DNA from 4 places in the Vreelandella profundi genome. Region 4 is predicted to be linked to each of the others. Evidence: predicted binding sites of a transcription regulator. Region 4 holds the regulator's gene; each other region holds the start of a gene.
What was found. Region 4 encodes PhoB, which activates phosphate uptake and scavenging genes when phosphate is short. Its sites were predicted from a motif close to TGTCATANNNNTGTCANA; they were not measured.
Positions count from the first base shown of each region.

Region 1: KUO20_RS12535 (esterase-like activity of phytase family protein) is a predicted target of PhoB. The motif match lies at 1,746-1,763, and genes of this name have one in related genera.
Region 2: KUO20_RS14860 (PhoX family protein) is a predicted target of PhoB. The motif match lies at 1,948-1,965, and genes of this name have one in related genera.
Region 3: ppk1 (polyphosphate kinase 1) is a predicted target of PhoB. The motif match lies at 2,320-2,337, and genes of this name have one in related genera.

Region 1 is NZ_CP077941.1:2,738,574-2,742,898, forward strand. It holds gene KUO20_RS12530 (YfcC family protein) at 235-1,683, shown strand; gene KUO20_RS12535 (esterase-like activity of phytase family protein) at 1,836-3,146, shown strand; gene KUO20_RS12540 (MurR/RpiR family transcriptional regulator) at 3,225-4,088, opposite strand; gene puuE (allantoinase PuuE) at 4,114-4,325, opposite strand, start outside.
Region 2 is NZ_CP077941.1:3,247,335-3,251,659, forward strand. It holds gene KUO20_RS14860 (PhoX family protein) at 1-1,883, opposite strand, end outside; gene hemP (hemin uptake protein HemP) at 2,129-2,308, shown strand; gene KUO20_RS14870 (TonB-dependent receptor plug domain-containing protein) at 2,417-2,785, shown strand; partial or broken gene KUO20_RS14875 (iron chelate uptake ABC transporter family permease subunit) at 2,764-2,892, shown strand; gene KUO20_RS14880 (ATP-binding cassette domain-containing protein) at 2,886-3,647, shown strand; gene KUO20_RS14885 (YbaN family protein) at 3,934-4,308, shown strand.
Region 3 is NZ_CP077941.1:2,834,666-2,838,990, forward strand. It holds gene tatC (twin-arginine translocase subunit TatC) at 1-308, shown strand, start outside; gene elbB (isoprenoid biosynthesis glyoxalase ElbB) at 419-1,078, opposite strand; gene hemB (porphobilinogen synthase) at 1,272-2,273, shown strand; gene ppk1 (polyphosphate kinase 1) at 2,427-4,325, shown strand, end outside.
Region 4 is NZ_CP077941.1:3,545,117-3,549,441, forward strand. It holds gene KUO20_RS16260 (hypothetical protein) at 1-64, opposite strand, end outside; gene phoR (phosphate regulon sensor histidine kinase PhoR) at 368-1,660, opposite strand; gene phoB (phosphate regulon transcriptional regulator PhoB) at 1,663-2,352, opposite strand; gene ubiA (4-hydroxybenzoate octaprenyltransferase) at 2,464-3,354, opposite strand; gene KUO20_RS16280 (chorismate--pyruvate lyase family protein) at 3,390-3,881, opposite strand; gene KUO20_RS16285 (NAD(P)/FAD-dependent oxidoreductase) at 4,064-4,325, shown strand, end outside.

The DNA of each region.
Region 1 (4,325 bases), 810 kb from region 4:
CATACGAACCATGCTTCAAATGGCAGCGTTTCAAATGGCAGCGTTTCAAATGGCAGCGTTTCAAACGGCAGTGTTTCAAACGGCTGTGTTTCATCGTTTGGAACCCGTGGGTCGTTAGCCGCTAGATGCTGTCATTGCTCGGCTCACGCTAGGCATTTATAACCAAGCATCTATAACTAAGCATTTATAACAACAGCTGCCCTCAAGGGCGGCTTTAATAACGCGAGGCAACGCATGTCCCAACAAATCCCCCCTTCGCCCTCCCCTGAGCGCCCTGCGCCTAAGAAAAGCTGGTGTAGAATCCCCGACATATACGCCGTTCTGTTCATATTTATTGCGCTAGCGGCGATCGCCACGCACTTTGTCCCTGCAGGGCAGTTCGAGCGCGTTCCAGGCCCGGCTGGTCGCATCACCATCGACCCGACCTCTTATGAGCAAATCGCTTCCTCCCCGGTGGGCATTGTCGATTTCATGCTGGCGATCCCCAACGGATTGATGAGCGCCGGCGAAGTGGTCTTTTTTACCTTTATGATTGGCGGCATGTTCATGGTGTTGCGGCATACCGGCATTATCGAAATTGGTGTCGATAAGCTAACTAGGCGCTTTGCCCGACAAAGCCTGCTGACCATTCCGGTGCTAATGACCGTATTTGCCCTCATCGCGACCGTTATTGGCACCCAGGAGTTGGCGCTGGTTTACGTCCCGGTGATCCTGCCGCTGATGATTGCTTTACGCTTTGACTCGGTGACGGCGGCGGCGGTGGCTTTATGTGCCACTACTGTCGGCTTCACTACCGGCGTACTCAACCCCATCAATACCGGCTTAGGCCAGCAGCTATCGGCGCTCCCGCTTTATTCTGGCTACGGGCTACGTATCTTCGCGTTTATTGTCATGCTGGCGGCGGCCATTTTCTTTGTCATGCGCTACGCCCGCAAAGTACATAGCGAACCGTCCTTTAGTCTGCTCAGCAGTGACCCTGGCGAGTCTGAAAAGCGTTCGCTCTATCAGCATGCCGATAATGGCCGCGCACTGTTGGCTAGCGGCCGTCAAAAGCTTGCGTCAGTCGCGGCCTTTGCCTTCTTTGGCATGCTAATTTACGGCGTGTTACAGCAAGGCTGGTTCATGATGGAGATGGCCGGGCTTTTCATCATTATGGGGATTGTGGTGGGGCTGATCGCGGGCCTTAACACCGACGAGATATGCGCAGGCTTCAACCAAGGCTTTCGCGACGTGCTCGTAGGCGCGATGATCGCCGGGGTTGCTCGGGGCGTCGCCGTGATGCTGGAAGATGGACAGATCATGGATACGCTGGTGTTTGGGCTGGGCAATCTGGTTGGCGGCCTGCCAACATTGCTGTCGGCCATTGGCATGTTCTTTGCCCAGCTAGGCTTCAATTTCATTGTGCCTTCCGGTAGCGGCCAGGCACTGGTCACTATGCCGCTGATGGCACCGCTTTCCGACATTATTGGCGTCACACGACAAACCGCGGTACTGGCCTTCCAGCTCGGCGACGGCATTGGCAATATTCTTTACCCAACGTCAGGCTACTTTATGGCCACGCTGGCACTGGCTGGGGTGACGTGGCAAAAATGGGTCAAGTTCTTCTTCCCGCTCTTTTGCATATGGGTGCTGATTGCGCTGGCGTTTCTTGTGTTCGCTCAGGCTACTCAGTGGAACGGTTAAATACTGAACAAAAACATTGGCCACAATAGTAAAAGCGGACAGAACTTAAAATATCTGCTTTCTGTCATTCAACTATCACCGTTGTTGAAGAAGATAGATGTAGCTGAGCCTGCTCTGCTACATCTTATCTCCTTTGCAAAGGTTAAATAGTGATGATGAAACCAATACTCGCCACGGCCTTATTGGTCTTTGTATTTACGGATTCAGCTTATTCTCAGCAGGCATTTCCCGCCGTCCTATCCAGTCATGCTCAGCTGCCCGGAAGCACCTTTGTGGCGGCCCCATCCGGTGCCGCTGAACACTACAACACCTCAGGCCGCTTTACTGGCAAAGAGCGACGCATTGAGCAGCTATATTCTAACGTGCAAGACACAGGTTTAGCGCTCCCTTTCCCCAGCCAGCCGCTGCAAGGATTTTCAGGTATCCGCTCGCTTGGCGACGACCGTTTTTTAGTCTTAACCGATAATGGCTTTGGCGCTAAGGCGAACTCTTCCGACATCATCTTGATGTTTAACATCATAAAGCCCGACTGGGACACCGGACGCGTCAGTATTGAGGAGACCGTTCAACTCTCGGACCCAAACCGTAAGGTACCCTTCCCTATTATGAATGAAGCCACCCCCGGACGATTTTTGACCGGTGCTGATTTCGACATTGAATCGATCCAGCCGGTGGGCGATACCTACTGGATTGGTGATGAATTCGGCCCATGGATTATCCAGGTCAATAATGAGGGTGAAGTGTTGCAGGTAATAGCCACAAACCCAGGCGGCACGATGATGCGCTCGCCCGATAATGCCTTTGCCCTACCCCCAAACCCGGGCGCACCGACTTCAGAGGATGTCGTCGTTTTTCGCTCCGGCGGCTATGAGGGTATGGCGCTCTCCGAAGACCACACAACTCTCTATCCATTGTTGGAAAAGCCTGTGTGGGACAGTAATGCTAATGCCCCGGAAACCATTGACGGCACCCCCGTATTAAGAATGTTTGAACTCAGCACTGACACGGGAAAATGGGGCGACACTACTCGCTATTACCCACTCGCGTCAGCGGATCATGCCATTGGCGACTTCAATCTTATTGGCGGCACTCGCGGCCTGATTATCGAGCGTGATAGCCGCCAAGGAGACCCTCGAGAAGAATGGGCAGACGAACCCGCCGAGTTTAAACGTATCTACCTTGTCGACCTCAATCGCACGAACGCTCAGGGTGTGCTTGAGAAAATCGCCTATATAGACCTCATGGACATTCAAGACCCCAATGGCATCGCACCGCGCGGCACGATCGACGGCACGTTTAATTTTCCCTTTGTGACCATTGAGAATGTGGATAGAGTCGATGAAAGAACTATTGTGGTCGCCAACGACAATAACTATCCGTTCTCAATTGGCCGCGAGCAAGGACAGGCTGATGATAATGAGATGATACTGCTTGATGTAGAAAACTTTCTGAACGCTGAATAACAAGAATAAGCGTGAGGTTAGGATGCTAGCTGACATCTTCGCCTCACGCTGAAACGTCAACGATCCCTAGCGTATGGGCTAATCGATACTCATGATCGGTGTTTCAAGTTCACTAAGCTCCGTATAAATATCGCTAATCGCGCCAATCCGGCCCCTGCCTTCCGGCAAACGTTGGTGTAAAACGCCGTTAACCAGCAAGCAAATCAGACTATTAGCCACAGCGTAGCTATCAAACGCCGAGAGGCTTTCCAGCGGCGTCTCAAAGAACCAAGTGACTTGAGAGGCAAAATTAACCGCGGTGGGGTCAGCGATTAACGCGATGTTGGCCGGCGAGCGCTCAAGCGCATCCACCAGCGCGGCAAACGCTGCGGGGCGGCGGCGAAATCCAAACAGCACCACAACATCCTGCGCGTTTAGATCAACAATTTCTTCAGCCAGCGACTGATTAGGATGGGGAACCACACGCACCTGGGTGCGCGCCTGAATCAACTGCTGGCGAAAATGTAGCGCTAATGGGTAGCTGTTACGAAAGCCGATCACGACCACATGCCGCGCGCTATCCAAGCGCTCTACCAGCGCGGCAAACTGATCCGGCGCTATCCCGTTTAAGCACCGCTGTAAGTTATCTTGCTCCCGCTGCAAATGACGCAGGAACGGCGCGCCGGCTTCGTCTTGCATGGCATTTTCGTCGATCACTAGCGGCACGCCTAGGTTACGCAGCTGGCGAGCATGGTCTTTAACGGTGCGATAGCTCTCAAATCCCAGCCGCTTGAATAGGCGGCTGACTGTCGATTTAGACACACCGGTTAAGCGCGCCAAATCAGCCGCGCTATACACCGCCAGATCGTCAAAGTGGTCGAGAATAAAGCTCGCAACACGCTGCTCCTGGGCACTTAGCTCGTCAAACTGAGCGGTAATACGTTGTCCGATATGCGGCGTCATAACATCCTAATAAACTAGTTTACTGTCACGTTGACGCGGGATGATGCTCGGCCCAATGGCGGGCGATATCAACTCGCCGTGCAACCCAAACGCGATCATGGCTTTCGATATAATCTAAAAAGCGCTGCAACGCCCGAAAACGCCCCGGCCGCCCAAGTAAACGACAATGCATTCCGATGGAAAGCATTTTTGGCGCCTCTTCACCCTCTGCGTAAAGCACATCGAAGGCATCGCGTA
Region 2 (4,325 bases), 300 kb from region 4:
CCGGTGCCTTGAATATCGTCCAGCCCTTTGGGTACGACCGCAAGTAACTGGTCGTTGGTGTACTCCGTTAGCCCGTCATAACCGTTATCGGTTTGAATCCAAAGAATGCCCTGACCGTCACCACGCTCATCGAACCACAGCCCGTCGGGGCTTGCGAACTGGTTCATCTCGCTCAGGCCAGAGTGGTTATCCATATCGCTTGCCGCGGCACCAAACACAAACACTTCCCAGGTGAAGGCATTCGGCAAACGGCTTTCGCGCCAGCGAATAATATGCCCCGCTTCGTTATTGGCGCGCGGATTAGATGCATTGGTGGGCGCTGTGTCATAACCCACCCCTAGCTGCTCAATGTCGTCACCTGTATTAGTAAACGTCGGTGCGGTTTCTGCGGCGGTACGCTGCGTGTTATTGGTCAGCGTGAGGTACACCTCGCCTGATGTGGGGTCGACAGCCGCCCATTCTGGCCGGTCCATTGGTGTGGCGCCCATAAAATCCGCCGCATCGCAGGTATTAATAATAATTCCTGCGTAGTCATCGTCTGCCAAGCCCAGCGCCACGGCTAGCGTGCGGCCATCTTGCGTTGTCGCATCAGGCGTCAGTGCTAGCCACTCACCGCTGCCGTCGGCATGGAAACGGGCCACATACAGCGTGCCGTTATCCATATATTTACTACCGATAGCCAGGCGGTCGTACTCTTCGCCGGGGCGATTAGCATCGGCGGGATCCCACGCAGCATCGGAGACGTACTTATACACATACTCATTGCGGGAATCATGGCCGGAGTAGTACACCACCGGCTGACCGGCTTCCAGCTTGCCCAGCCAGCAGCCTTCGTGGCGGAAACGGCCCAGTGCCGTGCGCTTAACGGCGAGCGCATCGCTATACGGGTCGACTTCCACCTGATAGCCAAACGAGCGCGCCTCGTTGCGATAATCGTCAGCCGCGTTTTCGCTCCGGGGCGTGATATCAAAACGGCCAAACTCGTCGTTTTGTTCGCTGGCATCACCTGCGGATGTATCCCAACCGTAGCGGCTTTTATCGGTAGGAATACCGATGCGCGCATCGTCCTGGAAACGTTCACCACGATTCACGAAAATATCCGGCCAGTTCTCTTCGCAGGCAATATAGGTGCCCCAGGGAGTGACGCCATTGCCACAGTTATTGTTGGTGCCACGGGTCTGTATCCCCGACGGTGAAAACTGCGTTTTGACGTAGTCACTACCCGCCACAGGGCCTGCGATATCCATCACGGTGGCACTCGTCAGGCGACGGTTATAGGCCGACCCCGGCACATGCGCCCAGTGGCCGTTAGCGTCTTTCTCAACTTCAACCAGGGTCACACCGTGCGCATTGATCTCAGTGCGTGACTCATCGGCGGGTCGCTTACCGCTTTCAGCATTCGTCGGGCCACCCTGAGGTGCCCACAGCGCCTCTTGATCGATATATTCATTATTGAGCGCCAGTACAAACCGGCGCGATGCGTTATCGGCATCCAGCGCAAACCCGGCCATGCCGTCATGGTGCATGCCTACGCTCGCTGCCTGGCGATCAGGCGTCATCGGCTGGTCAGCCTGCCATGTAGCGCCAGCGCTGAGCGGCGTACCCCAAGGCACCAGCACCTGGGCTACATAGCCTTCTGGCACTATGATGGCATCAGTGAGCGACCCGCGAACCGCTTCAAACGCCAGCGTAAGCGGTGTTTTTTGCGTGCCGTTTGAGGCAAGTGCCTGAGCGGCGCCACCAAAACTCAGCATTGAGACCGCCGCCATACTCAAGCCGCCCCGCATCACATCGCGCCGAGATACATGCTTTGCCAATATCGCTGCAAATGGTTCATTGCGGCTTTGGTTAAACAACCGATGATCTTCGATCTCTTTACTCATTTTGGGTCTCCCTCTTATCGTTTATCAGCCAACGACTAAATTTCAGAAGACTCTAACGGAGCTAAATGACAGCGCGATGACGGTCTGCATGTTTGTCTGTAGGTAAATTAAGGACACACTTTGGCACTGTTACTGCCCGTCGTCGCATGACAACACTCGCTTGCCCTCCAAAGGCTATTGAGTGATATTCTCGACTCTGTTAAATTAACGCTAATAGTTATCATTAACACAGGAGTCATTATCGCATGCAGTTTCCCGACGAGGGCGCTGAGCAACGTCATGTGCCTGTAGTGGCGCCGATAGTGGCGCGTGAAGTAGAGAGTAAAGAGCTGCTGGGCAGCGCGGGCCAGCTGATCATTCATCATGAGCAAAGACGCTATATCCTGCGTCGGACCAAAAGTGGCAAGTTAATCCTTAACGCGTAAGCACGGCCTAATCTTAAAAACTGATACAGCAACAACCAGCCAAATTGCAGCCTGACTGCACTCAGCCAGCGATGTATTCCACCTCTTCTTGTTGGAACTATCCGGCTCATGAAATACACATGTGCGTTCAGCGGCCTTTGCCTCACTCTTTTCCCTTTACTCGCCGCTTTTGCAGGCGATGCCGAACTTAATCCGGTAACGGTGACGGGCACTCGCGCGCCGACGGACCTCTCTCGGGCGCCGCTGATTATCGACATCATTAACCGCAATGATGCGGTGCTAGCAACGGCTAGCCGAGTGGAAGACATCCTTAGCCGCCAGCCGGGCCTGCATGTCGCTGGCCAGGGACGTCGCAACGGTCAAACCTTGAGCATGCGTGGTTTTGGACGTTCAGGCGTGCTGGTACGTTTAGACGGCGTGCGGCAGGGCTGGATGCCTCGCGCCTCAAGCGTCGCGTCGTCGTCGCCGACACGTTAGCACGCACGCTAGGCGCACCGGCTGAGATTCCGGTAGGTCTTCTTACTAGCCTCCTGGGTGGGCCTTACTTTCTTTACTTATTGATGCGCCGGAGCCCGTCATGCTGACCCTGCATAAAGCAGGATTATCGACGACGCCCGCCTTAGCCCCCATCGACGGCACCATTCGCCCTGGTGAGCTACTCGCTATTGTCGGCCCCAACGGTGCGGGTAAAAGCACGCTACTCAGCCTGTTGTCAGGCTATCGCCCTTGCGAAGAGGGCGAAGTCCGCCTGGATGGTCGTTTACTACAGGAATGGGAGGTGGGCGCCCTCGCCAGCCGCCGTGCGCTGGTCGTACAGCAAGAGCCGCTAGGCTTTGATTGGCGGGTGGAGGAGTTAGTGTGCTTAGGCTGTAACCCAGAAAAAGCGCTCATTGCCGAACTGCTCGATGACTTAGACCTCATCCATCTTGCTAAGCGCAGTGCACTCACTCTTTCCGGCGGCGAACGCCAGCGGGTCATGGTCGCGCGAGGCGCCTGCCAGGTTCTCTCCAGACGCTCTGCGACCGCCAAGGATGGGGGGCTTCTGCTACTGGACGAACCGACAAGCGCACTGGACATTGGCCAACAGCAGCGACTCATGCGCCAGCTGCGTGTCTGGGCTGAACAGCATCAGATGGCAGTCGTCTGTGTGCTACACGACCTGAATCTGGCCAGCACCTACGCTGATCGGGTGTGGTTGCTCAATAAAGGCCAGCGCATTAGCCACGGTTTACCAAACCAAGTGCTCAGTCTCGACACTATCGCTGACATTTATGCAGCTGAACTCCAGCTCATTCGCGCCAGCCCCGCAGCGTCGCCTTTTCTTGCCCTTAGACCTTGATGCTTTTATTTATGCGATGAGCAAACAGCGTGTACGCCCTTGCTTCGCAGGCTCTAGACTCATACTTGGCTAAGCAGTCATGATGGGCTTGCTCTACTTATTGGCCGAGTTCACGGTCACGACGCATGAAAAAAATAGAAGCCTGCGCTATAAAGACGCAGGCTTCGTTCATAATAGCGATAAGTAACGATTCACTTACCGGTCATTAGCATGAAAAAATAGAAACAGAGTAGGGACACACGAGTCGGTACACATCGTGATCCAGACATGTCCCCGGGGAGAATCTATGGCGCTAGTACGTATATTGTGGGTAGCGATCGCAGCGCTGAGTTTTAGCATCGGTGTACTGGGCATTTTTTTGCCCTTACTTCCCACCACCGTCTTCATGCTGATCGCCGTTTACTGCGCCTCTAAAGGCTCGCCGCGCTTTGAGGCCTGGATTCGATCAAGGCACTATGTTGGCCCACTGCTGATTACCTGGGAGCAAGAGCGCGCTATTCCACGGCCCGCAAAGCTGACAGCCGTTGGCATGATTGCATTGAGCGGGCTGATCACCGGCTGGACGCTCGGCCCTGGCTGGCGGAGCTTCTCCATTATCGCGCTGCTGGTAATTGTGGCGGTGTGGCTGGCAACCCGCCCAGAACCATCCTCTTCGAAGTAAGCTGGCCTGTTTATCGT
Region 3 (4,325 bases), 710 kb from region 4:
ATCAGTATTTGAACTTCGTTCTTAAGCTGTTTTTTGCCTTCGGCGTGGCGTTTGAAATTCCTATTGCCACGTTCTTGCTCATTCTTTCGGGGGCTACCTCAGTTGAAAGCCTGTCCAAGAAGCGCCCCTATATTCTGCTGGGCTGCTTCGTGGTGGGCATGCTGCTCACGCCACCGGATGTCATTTCACAAAGCCTGCTGGCGATTCCGATGTACCTACTTTACGAGGTTGGCCTGCTGTTTGGTCGCCTAGTACGCAAGCGTAAAGCGGAAAAAGAAGCGGCGGAAGAGCAGGAAGACATGCTATAGCAGGCACTAAAGACGTAGATAGTGAAAAGCCGCCGCCATTAATCATGGCGGCGGCTTTTTATCTCAACCGTTAACGATCTCGCAATAGCCCTTAATCTATCATTTCTGCGTTAGTCCATCATTTCCGCGAGACGATCAACGAGCTTAAAGATACCGGTAGCTGCTTCGCTGATACGCGTTGCCAGCATGTAAGCGGGTGTCGTCACTACGCTGTGCTCAAAATCAACCACGATATCCTCTACGCTACAGGTGCGGTGCAGCCCACCCATTGCACTAATGGCACCGGATACCGCCGGGTCATTGCCCACCGTGACAGCAATGCCATCTCCCAGCAGACGTGGCACCAGTGCCGGAGCAATACACATCAGGCCGATAGGCTTGGCTTCTTGACGAAAGCCCACCAGCGCCTCTTTCAGCGCCTCTAGCACCTGCATATTATCGCTGGCACTGGCAAAGTCTGAAAGATTTTTGGCGACCCCAAAACCACCGGGCACAATCACCGCATCAAAGTTATCCGCGTTTAACGCCTCTAGCGCGCTTATGTCCCCTCGCGCTAGGCGGGCAGACTCCAACAACACGTTGCGCTGCTCGCCTTCAACAACCTCTTGCGTAAGATGGTTCACAACATGCTGCTGTTCTATATCGGGTGCAAAGCAGCGATACTCAATACCCAGCTGATCCAAGCGCAGCAGCGTCAGCGTGGTCTCATAAATTTCAGAACCATCGTAAACGCCGCATCCGGCTAAAATGACTGCCACCTGTTTGGCCATGCCTATCTCCTTATTTTAGGGTCTGCCGAACGCATTACCGCAAAGCTGTCGCCCACTTTAGTCAGTGTGGTGGTTTGTCACAAGGCGTCTTTCGCCGCAGGTTATGGCTGATATACTGGCTACAGGCCTTCGGGCATCCTCATTTAAGAACCTCATTTGCGATCCTTGATGGAGACAACCTTTGAGTGCATCTATGATTCCCCGTCACTTCCCCGCCACGCGCATGCGCCGCATGCGCCGCGATGATTTTTCACGTCGCTTAATGCAAGAAAAAACGCTGACGCCCGCGGATCTCATCCTGCCAGTCTTTGTTCTTGAAGGTGAAAATCAGCGTGAACCCATAGCCTCAATGCCGGGCGTGGAACGGCTTTCGATCGACCTGCTGATTGAGCAGGCTCGCGAAGCGTTTGCATTAGGCATTCCCGCTCTGGCGCTATTTCCGGTCGTCGGCCCTGAGCAAAAAAGTGAGCTCGCCGAAGAAGCCTATAGCGCCAGCGGACTGGTTCAGCGTAGCGTGCGCGCGCTAAAAGAAGCGCTGCCTGAACTCGGCATCATTACTGACGTGGCGCTTGACCCGTATACCATTCATGGCCAAGACGGCATTTTAGATGGGCAGGGCTACGTGCAAAACGACCGCACCGTAGAAACGTTGCTGAAGCAGGCGCTTTCCCATGCCGAAGCGGGTGCCGACGTGGTGGCACCCTCTGACATGATGGACGGGCGCATTGGTTCGATTCGCCAAGTGCTGGAGCAAGAAAACTTACACAACGTGCGGATAATGGCCTACAGCGCGAAGTACGCATCGCACTACTACGGGCCATTTCGGGATGCGGTCGGGTCGGCCACTAACCTGGGCAAAGCGGACAAACGCACCTATCAAATGAACCCCGCCAACAGCGATGAAGCACTGCATGAAGTGGCCATGGACATCAGCGAAGGCGCCGACATGGTCATGGTCAAACCTGGCATGCCCTATTTAGACGTGGTGCGCCGGGTAAAGGATGAACTCAAGGTTCCCACCTTTGCTTATCAAGTCAGCGGCGAGTACGCCATGCATCGCGCAGCCTTCGATAACGGCTGGCTGGAAGCAGAACCCGTCATACTAGAGTCACTGATGTGCTTTAAGCGCGCCGGGGCAGACGGCATTTTGACCTATTTCGCACTTGATGCGGCCCGGCTATTGCAGCAAGGCTAATGAAGTACAGCGTCGCTAAGCCGCTTATTGGCATGATGTTGCCCAAGATGACAATCCAGTGACACGTATTTGTCATCTTCTCCCCGCATACTGCGCTGATCTATCAGTATCAGGCTATGATACGTTCGAGCCATCGACGCGGGGAGATCCACCATGGACGAGCACGTTTCCAGTCCACCATTATCGCCTACCGATCAAACCAGCAGCGACGGCGATATGCCGCTACGTATAAATCGTACGCCCACCGGGGTTCAGGCGCGTGAAGCGTTGCCCGAAACCGATCTTGACGATACCCAGCTCTACTTCAACCGCGAGCTGTCGCATTTACAGTTTAATATCCGCGTATTGGAACAGGCGCTAGATGATGCACATCCGTTACTCAATCGGCTGATGTTCCTGCTTATTTTTTCTTCTAATATGGATGAGTTCTTCGAGATTCGCGTCGCAGGTCTCAAGCATCAAATTGCCTTGGGTGATACCACCACGGCCGCCGACGGCCGATTGCCCAAAGCGGTACTGGCGGAAATATCCCAGCTCGCCCATGCGCAAATTTTCCGCCAATATCAAATTCTCAACGAAACGCTGCTGCCCGCACTGGAAGCGCAGGGGCTGCGTTTTCGACGACGCGATCAGTGGACCAGCGCGCAAAAAGCCTGGGGCAGAGCCTTTTTTGATAACGAGATTATGCCGGTCATCAGCCCGATTGGCCTTGACCCGTCGCACCCTTTTCCACGGCTGGTGAATAAAAGCCTCAACTTCATTGTTGAACTGGAAGGCAAGGATGCTTTTGGCCGTGTAGGCGGCATGGCGATTTTGCCGGCTCCGCGCTCGCTGCCACGGCTGATGGCACTGCCTAAGGAGCTATGCGAAGAAGGCTTTTCAGAGTATGTGTTTTTATCATCGATGATTCATGCCCATGCCGACGAGCTATTTCCCGGTATGCGCGTGCGCGGCTGCTATCAATTCCGCCTGACCCGCAATGCTGACATGAGCGTCGATCCCGAAGAAGTGTCTGACTTAGCCTCAGCGCTGCGCGGCGAGCTGCTGGCGCGGCGCTATGGCAGCGGCGTACGGCTGGAAGTGGCCGACAACTGCCCGGATGGCTTAAGCAATTTTCTGCTGCGCCAGTTTGAGCTTGAAAACGGTGATTTGTACCGCGTCAAAGGCCCGGTTAATTTAACGCGCATGATGTCAGCGCTGGGTGACGTTGACCGCCCTGAGCTGCTTTATCGCCCGTTCATTCCCAGCATTCCCAAAGTACTTAAGGCAGGCAGCCTGTTTGATGCCATCGCTAAGAACGACATTCTGCTGCACCATCCCTTTCAGTCATTCTCACCGATTGAAGACCTGCTGCGCGAAGCTGCTCGCGACCCCCATGTATTGGCGGTAAAGCAGACTCTTTATCGCACCGGGGCAGACTCGCCTATTGTGAGTGCGCTGGTGGAGGCTGCCAGCCAAGGCAAAGAGGTGACCGTGGTGATTGAGCTGCGCGCACGCTTTGATGAAGCCGACAACCTACAGCTTGCTTCACGCCTTCAAGAAGCCGGTGCCATCGTTGTTTACGGCATTATGGCCTATAAAACCCATGCCAAAATGCTGCATATTGTGCGTCGTGAGAAAGGCGAACTGTGCTACTACGCTCACCTTGGCACCGGCAACTATCACTCCAAAACCGCTAAACTGTACACCGACTACAGCCTGCTGACCGCAAACAAACTGCTTTGCGCTGACGTACATAAAGTGTTCCAGCAGCTTTCCGGAATGGGCCGAGCGCGAAAAATTGATACGCTGCTTCACGCCCCCTTCACGCTGCACGAGCGGTTAGTCGAAATGATTGACCGTGAGGCGCACATTGCGCGTAAAGGAAAGCGCGGGCACATCATTATTAAATGCAATTCGTTAACCGAGCCTAAATTAATTAAAGCGCTCTATCGCGCGTCTCAAGCGGGCGTAGAGTGCGACCTTATTATTCGCGGCATGTGTTGCCTGAAACCCGGCGTACCCGGCGTTTCAGACAATATTCGCGTGCGTTCAATCATTGGCCGCCTGCTG
Region 4 (4,325 bases):
TAGCCATCAAGCCAAACGTTAAACCTAAAATGCCAGCTTTCTTGAGTAATTCCTTGGACATCATATTCCACCTCCGATCGCTGTTTAAACCGCTTAATTAAGAAAGAAAGGCTAATGTCAGCCAGCAATTCCTGCGGTCATCTCTCTTACTTATTTATAAATGTTGCAGCGGGCATGCCAAAAGCTGTCACTATTAATTAATTTTTAATAAAATCAATAATTTAATAAAAAATAAACCATAAAATAAATCTTAGTTAACGATTAAGCATGCCCAGAGAGTGTGTAAAAATGGCACATGAGCAAAGTTTTACCAATCTTGTATGCCAATATTGCACACTTCTACAGAGATTGTGCATAGCATCTACTTTCAGGGTGGGCTAAGGCGCGAAGCGGGGAATTTGCAGCGGAATAAGGCACCCTTACCCGGGTGAGATTCAATCAGAAGCTGCGCATCATGGCGCAGCAGCACGTGCTTGACAATGGCCAAGCCCAAACCTGTACCGCCCGTTGTCGTACTGCGCCCTTTATCAACGCGGTAGAAGCGTTCGGTCAGCCGAGGAATGTGCACCGGATCAATGCCCTCACCGTTGTCCTCAACCTCAATGCAAGCGCCGCCCGCTTGGCTATCTTGCCAGCGCAACGTGATGTGGCTCCCAGGCGGCGTATAGCGAACAGCGTTAAAAGCGAGATTAGAAATCGCGCTGCGCATTTCCTGCTCACTTCCGAGCAGGCGTGCATTGCTCTCAAGTGCAATGAGAATGGTATGCCGCTGACCCGATAGCGCTAGCGCATCATCACAAACGCTCTGCAGCAACGGCCCCAGCGACAAGGGCTGATGGTCCTTGCCACTTTGGTCAATTTCTAACCGGGACAGCAGCAATAGATCATTGACCAGATTCTGCATGCGCTGCGTCTGCTCCTGCATTTGGTAAATACCTTTACCCAAGCGCGGAGGTAGCTGCTCGGCAAGATCGCCATAGGTTTCTAAATAGCCGGAAAGAACGGTTAGCGGCGTACGCAGCTCGTGAGACACATTGGCCACAAAATCACGGCGCATCTGCTCCAAGCGATGCAGGCGCGTAATGTCTCTCGCCATCACTAGCCGCTCATCGTCGCCGTACAGGGTAATTTGGTACTGCAGAATGCATCGCTCATCAATGGGAGATGTCAGCGTTAGCGGTTCACTATAGTGACGGGCGTTGAAGTAGCTTATAAAGCCTGGATCGCGGAGTAAATTGGTAATGTGCTGACCACGGTCATGGGCCGTTTGCAGGCCTAGCATCGTGGTTGCGGCGCTGTTCCACCACTCTAGATCGCCATGGCGGTCGAGCATAACGACGCTGTCGCGCATCGCTTCTGACGACTCTTGAATACGCGCCAAGGTGGCACGCAGTCGACTTTGGGTAATACGCTGACTTTTTTGATAGCGGTATAAACGATCAAACAGTTCGCCCCATAGCCCCTTAGCAGCAGGCGGTTCATCATGGGGTTGCAGGGTTAGCCATCGATACAGCGCGCGCAGCTGCCGCAAGTGATAAAACAGGTACACTGCCAGTCCAGACGCCAGCCCAAGCCCTGCTTCATCCAATAGCCAGCCAATGCCTGTGCCCAGCGTGGCTAGCCAGGCCAGTTGCCACAGTTCACGGCTCCATAGACGCACATTTATACCCGTGAAGAGAAACGGTAACCGGTGCCCCGAACCGTTTGAATCAGATTTTGATGTGTTTCGCCCAGCGCTTTGCGCAACCGACGAATATGTACATCTACCGTGCGTTCTTCAACATACACGTTGCCACCCCACACTTGATCAAGCAGCTGGCTACGCGTGTAAGCGCGCTCCTGGTGCGTCATAAAGAACTGCAGCAGGCGATATTCCGTTGGGCCCATCTCAAGCGCCTTCCCATCGGTGCTGACGCGATGGCTCACCGGATCAAGCAGCAGTCCATTAACCTCGACGGGATCTTCAACACCGCGTGGCGTTGCGCGACGCAAAACGGCTTTAAGCCGCGCCACCAGCTCGCGAGGCGAAAAAGGCTTGGTGATATAGTCATCGGCGCCAGCTTCAAGCCCCTGAATCTTATTATCCTCTTCGCCTTTAGCGGTCAGCATAATAATAGGGATCTCAGCGGTGGCTTCTTCGCGCTTTAAGCGCCTAGCAAGCTCAATACCGCTGGTGCCAGGCATCATCCAATCAAGCAGCAGTAAATCAGGCTGGTGGTCGACGATCAAAGCATGAGCATCCTGAGCGTTATCCGCTTCGAGCACGCGATAGTCAGCCATTTCCAGCGCTACCGCAATCATCTCGCGGATCGGCGCCTCATCATCGACAATCAAAACGGTCTTGGCAGTCATACCAGAGCCTCAAGGTGTGCAAAGAGAGCTAGTTCAAATAAAAACAGCTCAATGACATATCGATGACGATAACACCATGACTTGATGACAGTTACATGACAGCGGCGGTTATTAGCCCGCCACAGGCCACCAACTTAACGCAATACCGGCGAAAATAAACAAACCTGACCAAAAATTATTGAGGAACGCCTGAAAGCACGCATCCCGGGCGCGGTGAAAAATTAACCGCTGCTGATGCAGAAAAGTGGCCGCCATTCCCACAAGACCTAACCAGAAAAAGCCGCCTAGACCCACTCGCCACCCCACCCACGCTAATAGCAGTAACGTCACCACCTGTAGCAAAGCAATAATGACGCGGTCCGCATTACCAAACAGCACGGCTGTCGATTTAATGCCGATTTTTAAATCATCGTCGCGGTCCACCATGGCGTACTGGGTGTCATACGCCACCGTCCAAACCACATTGGCAAAGAACAATAACCACGCCTCCAGCGGGACATAGCCGAGCACAGCGCCAAACGCCATGGGGATTGCCCAAGCAAAGGCGGCGCCCAGCACCACCTGAGGAAGGTGGGTGTAGCGCTTCATAAACGGATAAATAATCGCTAACAGCACGCCACCCAGCGAGAGCATCACCGTGAACCAATTGGTCAGCAGCACCAAAATGAAGGAAACGGCTATAAGCGCGATAAACAGCAGCTGGGCCTCGGTTTCGCTAATACGACCGGTGGCTAGAGGACGATTTTTAGTGCGCTTTACATGCCCATCAAAATGACGGTCGGCATAGTCATTCACCACACACCCCGCGGCACGCATGGCGTAAACGCCGGCAACAAAAATAAGCAGCACGTTTCGCCCCGGCACGCCCTGCGCGGCAATCCATAGCGCCCAAAGGGCTGGCCACATTAATAGCCACGTACCGATGGGCCGATCTAAGCGCATCAGTTGTAAAAAGTCTGCCACGCGAGCCAATCCCTTCGGCCGCAACAGTGAACGATCCATGCTTACCTCACGAAAAAGAAAACGCAGCCGTTAGCCTAGCGCGAAGGCAGATCAAGATCATCCGCCATCGCCAGCAAAAAATACTCTTGTACTAATAGCGACAGCCCGCCATGCGTAAAGACAGAGCGGCGACCCCAGGTACCGTCCTGCTCGATCCCATTTAGGCTAGCAAATGGCGGGCGTTGTGTTGTCGCCTCTAATGGCCCACGCACTAAATCTGGCTGCCGAAATAACCAGCTGCCTAACGAACGCTCGCCCAAACTGTCTAAACGCTGGCCTTTTAGCTGCGTCAACGGCGCTACTGAGCGCGCGACCACCCACGGCGTTTCATCTAAACACAGCGCTACTTCGCGCAGCCATGCATAGCGTTTAGGGCCAATGCCCAGCGCCTGTGCCTCATCGGGCAGCGGCCATCCCACACCTTGGCGCAGTAAACGCACCCGAAAAGACTTGCCGCCGCCTGCCGCTTTTAAACGAGCGGTTAACGAATCGGTGGAGGCTACCCACTGCCACCATGGAGAGCTCATTGCGGGGCGCGCCGCATGGACGGGTCGCCAGCGTGGAAAAAGATACGTTTGCCGGCCAGCGGATGGTGTCACCGAGTTCTCCAGGGCAATAATGGGAGCAGCTAGTGTAACATGGCGCTCTAACAGGCTTTTATTTCAGCAGCTCTTTCAGTAACTCTTTTAGCGACCTTTTGGATGTCTGCATGCCCGCACCGCATACACAGCTAACGTCAACGACGCCACTATCTTCTCGCGCTGCGCTGGTGATTATTGGCACGGGAATGGCAGGCATAGGTCTTGCTCGTGCATTGCGACGGCTGGGCGACACACGCTCCATCACACTGGTCAGCGCTGACAGCGGCGACGATTACAGCAAGCCCCTGCTTTCTACCGGCTTTAGCAAAGGATTAGCGCCCGAGAAATTAGCTCAGCGAAACGCCGCAGAGCTTGGCGAAGAGCTAAATG